DNA from 2 places in the Oceanimonas sp. CAM02 genome. Region 2 is predicted to be linked to the other one. Evidence: predicted binding sites of a transcription regulator. Region 2 holds the regulator's gene; the other holds the start of a gene.
What was found. The regulator NrdR, encoded in region 2, represses ribonucleotide reductase genes. The targets are predictions, from matches to a motif close to CACNNTATANNGTG.
Positions count from the first base shown of each region.

Region 1: nrdA (class 1a ribonucleoside-diphosphate reductase subunit alpha) is a predicted target of NrdR. The motif match lies at 2,166-2,179, and genes of this name have one in related genera.

Region 1 covers NZ_JAWJBK010000011.1:5,547-10,331, reverse strand. The annotation lists gene nrdA (class 1a ribonucleoside-diphosphate reductase subunit alpha) at 1-2,110, opposite strand, end outside; gene ubiG (bifunctional 2-polyprenyl-6-hydroxyphenol methylase/3-demethylubiquinol 3-O-methyltransferase UbiG) at 2,549-3,247, opposite strand; gene gyrA (DNA topoisomerase (ATP-hydrolyzing) subunit A) at 3,425-4,785, shown strand, end outside.
Region 2 covers NZ_JAWJBK010000040.1:51,266-56,050, forward strand. The annotation lists gene R0I78_RS14265 (molecular chaperone TorD family protein) at 1-136, opposite strand, end outside; gene glyA (serine hydroxymethyltransferase) at 385-1,638, shown strand; gene nrdR (transcriptional regulator NrdR) at 1,823-2,272, shown strand; gene ribD (bifunctional diaminohydroxyphosphoribosylaminopyrimidine deaminase/5-amino-6-(5-phosphoribosylamino)uracil reductase RibD) at 2,273-3,388, shown strand; gene R0I78_RS14285 (riboflavin synthase) at 3,388-4,041, shown strand; gene ribBA (bifunctional 3,4-dihydroxy-2-butanone-4-phosphate synthase/GTP cyclohydrolase II) at 4,073-4,785, shown strand, end outside.

The DNA.
Region 1 (4,785 bases), on a different contig from region 2:
AGCGCGACGGATCATAGTTGGTATTGGCAGAAATGGCCTGATCCACAAACTTTTGCATCACGCCCACCAGTTGCAGGTAGCCGTCGTTGGCGGGCATCTGCCACAGCAGCTCATACTGACCCTTGAGGCGCTCATATTCCGGCACCACCTGCTTGAGAATACCGTCTTTGGACGCCTTGACCGACACCAGACCACGGGGCGGCTCTATGCCGTTGGTGGCATTGGAGATCTGGCTGGAGGTCTCGGACGGCATCAGGGCTGTCAGGGTACTGTTGCGCAGGCCTGTGGTTTTGATCTCTTCCCGCAGCGCCTCCCAGTCCAGATGCAGCGGCTCCTGGCAGATGACATCGAGATCCTTCTTATAGGTATCGATGGGTAAAATGCCCTGAGCATAGGTGGTTTCATTAAAGGCCGGGCAGGGGCCAAACTCTTTGGCCAGCTGTACCGACGCTTTCAGCAGATAGTACTGAATGGCTTCAAAGGTTTTGTGAGTAAGGCCGATGGCACTGCCGTCTGAGTATTTTACGCCGTTTTTTGCCAGGTAATAGGCATAGTTGATCACGCCAATGCCCAGAGTACGGCGGTTCATGGAGCCTTTCTGTGCTGCCAGCAGAGGGTAGTCCTGATAATCGAGCAGGGCGTCAAGGGCACGCACGGCCAGATCGGCCAGGCCTTCCAGATCGTCCAGCTTGTCGATGGCACCCAGGTTAAAGGCTGACAGGGTACAGAGGGCAATTTCACCCTCTTCGTCGTTGATGTCGGTGAGCGGCTTGGTGGGCAGGGCGATTTCCAGGCACAGGTTGCTCTGGCGCACCGGGGCGACCTTGGCGTCGAAGGGGCTGTGGGTGTTGCAGTGATCCACGTTCTGCACGTAGATGCGACCGGTGCCGGCCCGCTCCTGCATCATCAGCGAGAACAGCTCCACCGCCTTGACGGTGCGCTTGCGAATGCTGTCGTCGGCTTCATATTTAACATAGAGCTGTTCAAATTTTGCCTGATCTTCAAAGAAGGCATCATACAGGCCGGGCACGTCAGACGGGCTGAACAGGGTGATATCACCGCCCTTGATCAGGCGCTGATACATCAGGCGGTTAATCTGCACGCCATAGTCCATGTGCCGTACGCGGTTTTCTTCCACGCCGCGGTTGTTTTTCAGTACCAGCAGCGATTCCACTTCCAGGTGCCACATGGGGTAGAACAAAGTCGCGGCACCACCGCGCACACCGCCCTGAGAGCAGCATTTAACCGCAGTCTGAAAGTGCTTGTAGAAGGGAATGCAGCCGGTATGAAAAGCCTCACCACCACGAATGGGGCTGCCCAGGGCGCGAATACGACCGGCGTTGATGCCGATGCCGGCACGCTGGGACACATAACGCACTATGGCACCGGAAGTGGCGTTGATGGAGTCGAGGCTGTCACCGCACTCGATCAGCACGCAGGAGCTGAACTGGCGGGTAGGGGTGCGCACCCCGGACATAATGGGCGTGGGCAGAGAAATCTTGAAGGTGGACACGGCATCATAGAAGCGGGTCACATAGTCCAGCCGGGTCTCTTTCGGGTATTTGGAGAACAGGCAGGCGGCCACCAGCATGTACAGGAACTGGGGGCTTTCATAGATATCGCCGGTTACCCGGTTCTGTACCAGGTATTTGCCTTCCAGCTGCTTGATGGCGGCATAGGAGAAGTTCATGTCCCGATCGTGATGCAGGCGATCGTTCAGGGTTTCCAGCTCGGCCCGGCTGTAGTCTGCCAGAATATGCTGGTCGTATTTGCCCATTTCGGTCAGGCGCACCACATGATCGTAAAAGTGGGGCGGCTCAAAACGGCCATAAGCCTTCTTGCGCAGATGAAACATGGCCAGGCGGGCGGCCAGATACTGGTAATCGGGAGTCTGCTCGGAGATCAGATCGGCTGCCGCTTTGATGATGGTTTCATGAATGTCTTCGGTGCGAATACCATCGTAAAACTGAATATGAGAGCGCAGCTCCACCTGAGAAACAGAAACATTATCGAGGCCTTCGGCAGCCCAGGTGATCACTCTATGGATCTTGTCCAGATCAATAGGCTCCTTGTTGCCGTCGCGTTTGGTAACCAGCAAATGTTTGTTCATAAGGTGAACCTTCTCCCGGTGATGTTGTGGCGCAATTTTTCGTGCCGGCAGGCCACACTATATAGTGTGGTTACCTGACCAGAAAAACACAACATATAGTTGTCGTCGTTGGAATGGGCACAATATAGTGGGTTGAGGCGGTATTCTCAACCCATGCAAAAGACCACTGCCTTGTGGATAATCTGTGGGCACAAGTCTTATGTGTGTGTTCACTAACTTCTGTGCCGTTGGCATTCTGGCGTTAGCAAAACAGTGGTCTTTTTATGGCCTGCAAAAAAACTTTTTTTAAATATTTGGCTTGCAAAAACAGCCCGTGTTGGGATCCGCAGGATCTTTCAGCAGCAGGCTACGAAGGCCGATTTTAACTCAGGAGTCAATGCCTGACAGCGCCCGATGCGACCGAACAAAAAGCAAGGCATTGAGAGCGGCAGCGTCTCGTTACACCGGTTTGATGGCGTGAACCATATAGTTTACGCCGGCGTCGGGGCTGAGTTTGAAATCGCCCTGCAGCGGCCGGTACACCACCCCCTGAATGTCCTTGACTACCAGGCCGGCGGCCTCAATAAAGCGGCACAGCTCGGCGGGGCGAATAAACTTGCGGTGATCATGGGTGCCCTTGGGTACCATTTTGAACAGGTTTTCTGCCGCCGCTATCATCAGCAGCCAGGCCTTGGGGTTGCGGTTGATGGTGGAAAACACCAGGTTGGCACCGGGTTTGGCCAGTTGCGCGCAGGCGGCCACCACTGAAGCGGGTTCGGGCACGTGTTCCAGCATTTCCATACAGGTAACCACATCAAACTGGCCGGGTTGCTCGCCCGCCATCTGCTCGGCGGTGGCCTGGCGATAGTTAACGCTGACGCCGCTTTCCAGCGCGTGCAGCCGGGCCACCGCCAGCGGCTCCTGCCCCATATCAACACCGGTCACTTCGGCCCCTTCCTGCGCCATGCTTTCGCTGAGAATGCCGCCACCACAGCCAATGTCGATCACCTGTTTGCCAAACAGGCCATCTGCCTTGTCTGCAATCCAGCCCAGGCGCAGGGGATTGATTTGATGCAGGGGCTTGAAGTCGCCGTCCAGATCCCACCAGCGGGACGCCATGGCCTCAAATTTTTCGATTTCCTGTTGATCTACATTCATGAGCTAGCTGCCTTACATGCCGAAGGTATTAAGGCCGCCATTATAACCAAGCAGCGGGCAGCCGCCAGCCGTGAAAAAGCCGGCGTCACGATGACGTGCTCCCGTCGTGCCGGAACTGTGCTAGAATGGCACGCTTTTTAAAGTCATATAATCAATAACCTGGGGACAAGGCTTGCTATGACCGATTTGGCCCGAGAAATCATGCCGATCAACATTGAGGAAGAGCTGAAACGCTCCTACCTCGATTACGCCATGAGCGTGATCGTGGGGCGTGCGCTTCCTGATGTTAGAGACGGCCTGAAGCCGGTGCATCGCCGCGTGCTGTTCGCTATGAACGAGCTCGGCAACGACTGGAACAAACCCTATAAAAAGTCGGCCCGTGTAGTGGGTGACGTAATAGGTAAATATCACCCCCACGGCGACAGCGCGGTTTATGACACCATAGTGCGCATGGCTCAGGATTTTTCCATGCGTTATACCCTGGTCGACGGCCAGGGTAACTTCGGCTCGGTAGACGGCGACTCTGCTGCCGCCATGCGTTATACCGAAGTACGCATGGATAAAATTGCTCATGAGCTGCTGGCGGATCTCGATAAAGAGACCGTTGACTGGGTAGCCAACTACGACGGTACCGAAATGATTCCGGCGGTGATGCCCACCAAGGTGCCTAACCTGCTGGTGAACGGCTCTTCCGGTATTGCTGTGGGCATGGCCACCAATATTCCGCCCCATAACCTCAATGAAGTGGTGGATGGCTGCCTGGCACTGATTGACGATGAGCACATCAGCATTGATCAGCTGATTGAGCTGATCCCCGGTCCTGACTTTCCTACCGGCGGCATCATTAACGGCAAATCGGGCATTCTCGATGCCTACCGCACCGGCCGTGGCAAGATCTACGTGCGCGCCCTGGCTGATATAGAAGTAGACGAAAAAACCAATCGTGAGACCATTATCGTCTCCGAGCTGCCTTACCAGGTAAACAAGGCGCGCCTGATTGAAAAAATCGCCGAGCTGGTCAAGGAAAAGCGCATTGAGGGCATCTCCGCCCTGCGTGATGAGTCCGATAAAGACGGCATGCGTATTGTAATTGAAGTACGCCGGGGCGAAGTGGGCGAGGTGATCCTCAACAACCTGTACGCCCAGACCCAGATGCAGACTGTGTTCGGCATCAACATGGTGGCGCTGGACAACAACCAGCCGCGCACCTTCAATCTGAAAGACATGCTGGAATGCTTTATTCAGCACCGGCGCGAAGTGGTTACCCGCCGCACCGTGTTTGAATTGCGCAAGGCGCGGGACCGGGCCCATATCCTGGAAGGTCTGGCCATTGCGCTGGCTAATATTGATCCTGTGATTGAGCTGATCCGTCGCTCACCGACTCCGGCGGAAGCCAAAGCCGGCCTGCTGGCTCAGGGCTGGGAGCTGGGTAATGTGGCCAGCATGCTGGAACGTGCCGGTGACGACGCCGCCCGCCCTGAATGGCTGGAGCCGGAATTCGGTATTCGCGATGGCCAGTACTACCTGACCGAGCAGCA
Region 2 (4,785 bases):
GACTGTCAAGAAAGCGGTGCATGTCGTAGCCACCAAAGTCATTGAGGTCGTCTTTGCTGAGGGGGGCGGCAAACAGGGCGGTAAACCAGTGATACAGCTCTGCCCGGCGCTGGGAAGTAACTCTGAACGCTTGCATAATCCCCTTTTACTCGTGATGCGGCCCAGACGGGCGGTAAATCGAAACAATATTCTATCGGGTTTACCGGTCAACGTCATACCCGGTAAAACACTTGATTTGTTAAAGTTGAGTTAAACTTTATGTGAAGTTTTCAACATAAATGGTAAAAAAAACGTTTAAGCCGGGCTTCAGGGCTAGGCCGGATTGTCGCTTGGGGGTACAATTTGGCTTTCAGTGACAATCCCCCCATGAGTCAGGAGAGACGGATGTTAAAGCGTGAGATGAATATCGCCGATTATGATCCCCAGCTGTGGCAAGCCATCAGTGATGAAACCGTGCGTCAGGAAGAGCACATTGAGCTGATTGCTTCCGAGAACTACACCAGCCCGCGGGTGATGCAGGCGCAGGGTTCTCAGCTGACCAACAAATACGCCGAAGGCTATCCGGCCAAGCGTTTCTACGGTGGCTGTGAATACGTGGATCAGGTAGAAGAGCTGGCCATAGCGCGTGTCAAAGAGCTGTTTGGCGCCACCTGGGCTAACGTTCAGCCGCACTCCGGCTCTCAGGCCAACTCCGCTGTTTTTCTGGCGCTGGTCAAGCCCGGCGATACCGTGATGGGCATGAACCTGGCTCACGGTGGTCACCTGACTCACGGCTCTCCCGCCAACTTTTCCGGCAAGCTGTATAACATCATTCCCTACGGCATTAACGAGCAGGGCGTGATCGATTATGAAGAAATGGAGCGCCTGGCGGTTGAGCACAAGCCGAAGATGATCATCGGCGGCTTCTCTGCCTTCTCCGGCATTGTAGACTGGGCCCGCATGCGCGAAATTGCCGACAAAGTGGGTGCCTGGTTTATGGTCGACATGGCTCACGTAGCCGGTCTGATTGCCGCCGGTGTTTACCCCAGCCCGCTGCCTCATGCTCATGTGGTGACCTCTACCACCCACAAGACCCTGGCTGGTCCTCGTGGCGGTATTATTCTGTCTGCTGCCAACAACGAAGAGCTGGAAAAGAAACTGAACTCTGCTGTTTTCCCCGGTGGTCAGGGCGGCCCCCTGATGCACGTGATTGCTGCCAAGGCCGTGGCCTTTAAAGAAGCGCTGGAGCCCGAGTTCAAGGAATATCAGGCGCAGGTAGTGAAAAACGCCCAGGCCATGGCCGACGAGTTCCAGAAGCGTGGTTTCAAGGTGGTATCCGGCGGCACTCACAACCACCTGTTCCTGCTGGATCTGATCGACAAGGACATCACCGGTAAGGAAGCCGATGCCGCTCTGGGACGCGCCTTTATTACCGTAAACAAGAACGCCGTGCCCAATGATCCGCGTTCTCCGTTTGTGACCTCCGGCATTCGCATCGGTACTCCTGCCGTTACCCGCCGTGGCTTTAAAGAAGCCGACGTGCGCCAGCTGGCCGGTTGGATCTGCGATGTGCTGAGCAACATCAACGACGACGCCACCATCGCCAGCGTAAAAGAGCAGGTGCTGGACATCTGCCGTCGCCACCCGGTTTACGCGTAACACGCACCGGGATTAGGGACTAAACCCAGGGAATAGTGAATAGGGAGTAGCAACTCCCCCACTATTCCCCATTCCCGCTTCACAATTCCCTGCTCCCCATTCCCTTCCTTCACAATTCCCCGCTTTTAAAACATCCCCCGCTTCTTTACACTAACAGCCGATTAACAGGCCCTGCGGAGGCTTTATGCACTGCCCCTTTTGTAACGCAACTGAAACCAAGGTCATCGACTCCCGTCTGGTGGGCGATGGCTTGCAGGTGCGCCGGCGGCGGGAGTGCAATGCCTGCAGGGAGCGTTTCACCACCTTTGAAACCGCCGAGCTGGTAATGCCGCGCATTATTAAAAGCAGCGGCATTCGCGAACCCTTTAACGAAGACAAGCTGGAAGCCGGCATGCAGCGGGCGCTGGAAAAGCGTCCGGTGAGCACCGAGGCCATAGAGCAGTCGGTGAGTCGCATCAAGTCGCGGCTGCGGGCCACCGGTGAGCGAGAAGTAAAATCGGAGCTGGTGGGCAACCTGGTGATGGACGAGCTTAAACAGCTCGACAAGGTGGCTTACATTCGTTTTGCATCCGTGTATCGTTGTTTTGAGGATCTGCGTCAGTTTGGCGAAGAAATAGCCCGCCTGGAGCAATAAGTGTTCACACCCCAAGATGCGCACTGGATGGCCAGAGCGCTTGAGCTGGCCCGTCGTGGCCGCTATACCACCAGCCCCAATCCGGCGGTGGGCTGCGTGATCGTGAAAGACGACCACATTGTCGGCGAAGGCTTTCATCAGCGCGCCGGCGGCCCCCATGCGGAAGTGTTTGCCCTGCGGGCCGCCGGTGGCGCAGCCCGCGGTGCCACTGCTTATGTGACCCTGGAGCCCTGCTCTCATTATGGCCGCACGCCACCCTGTGCTCAGGGCCTGATTGACGCCGGTGTGGCCCGGGTGGTGGCCGCCATGGTGGATCCCAACCCCCAGGTGGCGGGCCGGGGCCTGGCTATGCTGCGCGAGGCGGGCATAGCAGCCGAAGCCGGCCTGATGACCCAGGAAGCGGAAGCGGTGAATGTAGGCTTTTTGCACCGCATGCGCACACGCCGGCCCTTTGTCACCTTAAAGCTTGCCGCCAGCCTGGATGGTCGCACCGCACTGGCCAATGGTGAAAGCAAATGGATCACCGGCCCCGCTGCCCGGCGCGATGTGCAGCGCCACCGGGCGCAAAGCTGCGCCATTCTTTCCGGTGCCGATACCGTATTAATGGACAATGCCGCGCTGAATGTGCGCTGGCAGGAGCTGCCCGGCTCACTGCAGCAACACTACCCCGAAGCTGAGCTGCGCCAGCCGCTGCGCATCATTATTGATACGCAAAACCGCTTGCATGCCGGCCTGCGCCTGTTTGCTCAGCCCGGCCCCGTATTGCTGCTGCGGAGCAAGGTCACCGGTGGTTTTAGCGAGCAAGTAGAAGAATGCCTGCTGCCGTTAAGCGATCATGGCAAGCTGGATCTGGCGTTGCTGCTGGACGAGCTGGGCCGGCGACAGCTGAACCATCTGTGGGTAGAGGCGGGGGCCACGCTTGGGGGCGCGCTGTTTGCGGCCGGACTGGTGAATGAGCTGATTTTGTATCAGGCCCCCATGCTGATGGGCAACCCGGCCCGGGGCCTGCTGGCGCTGCCGGAATTTACCGTCATGAGTCAGCCGCCTCGGCTGGCATGGCAGGACAGCCGCTTTGTGGGTGACGATCTTAAACTGACTGCAAGAGTAACCGACTGATGTTTACCGGTATTGTTGAAGCCACCGGCACCCTGGCCGCCATTGAGCGAAAGAGTGCCTCCTCGGTGATCCGCATTCATTGTCCGGCGTTGGATTTATCTGATGTGGCACTGGGTGATTCCATTGCCACCAACGGCGTGTGCCTCACCGTGACCGAGCTTGGCAAAGATTATTATTGCGCTGATGTTTCGGCAGAAACCATTGCCCGCACCGGCTTTGCCGATTACCAGACGGGGCAGGCGGTCAATCTGGAAAAAGCCCTGTTGCCCACCACCCGCCTGGGCGGCCATCTGGTGTCGGGTCATGTGGATGGCGTGGGACGGATCACCAAAAAAGCCAAGGTAGGATTTGCCATTGAGCTGTGGGTTGACGCACCCGAGGCGCTGGCCCGCTATATTGCCGAAAAAGGCTCCATCACGGTAGATGGCATCAGCCTCACAGTAAATGCGGTATCAGGCGCGGCCTTTAAATTGACGCTGGTACCCCATACATTAAACAACACCACGCTGAATGACTGGCAGGTTGGCCGCAGTGTTAACCTGGAAGTAGATTTGATTGCCCGCTATCTGGAGCGCCTGCTGAGTGCCGATGCGCCGCCAGCGTCCGGCGGGCTGACGCTGGCGACTCTGGCCGCCAGCGGATTTGTAAAGTAAGCGGCTTAGCGAATTAACCAAGGGGAACATCATGGCCTTAAGTAGTACCCAGGAAATCATCGACGACATTCGTCAGGGCAAAATGGTCATTCTGATGGATGACGAAGACAGAGAAAATGAAGGCGATCTGATCATGGCCGCCGAGCATGTGCGTCCGGAAGATATCAATTTTATGGCCAAATATGGTCGTGGCCTGATCTGTCTGACCCTGACCGAAGCCCGTTGTCGTCAGCTCGACATTCCCCAGATGGTGAGCCGCAATACCGAGCAGTTCTCCACTGCCTTTACTGTTTCCATTGAAGCCGCCGAAGGGGTCACCACCGGTATTTCTGCTGCTGACCGTGCCCGCACCGTGCAGGCCGCCGTAGCCCAGAATGCCAAGCCTGCCGACTTGGTGCAGCCTGGCCATATTTTTCCGCTCAAGGCCCAGAACGGCGGTGTGCTGACCCGCGCCGGCCACACCGAAGCCGGCTGCGACCTGGCCCGTCTGGCCGGCGTGGAGCCGGCAGCGGTGATTGTGGAAATTCTGAACGAAGACGGCACCATGGCCCGCCGCCCGGATCTGGAAAAGTTTGCCGAGCAGCATGGCATCAAGCTGGGCACCATTGCCGATCTGATCGAGTACCGCAACCAGAACGAAACCACCATTGAGCAGGTAGCCCGTTGCAAACTGCCCACCGAGCACGGTGAGTTCGAGCTGGTCACTTTCCGCGATACCATCGACAATCAGGTGCACTTTGCCCT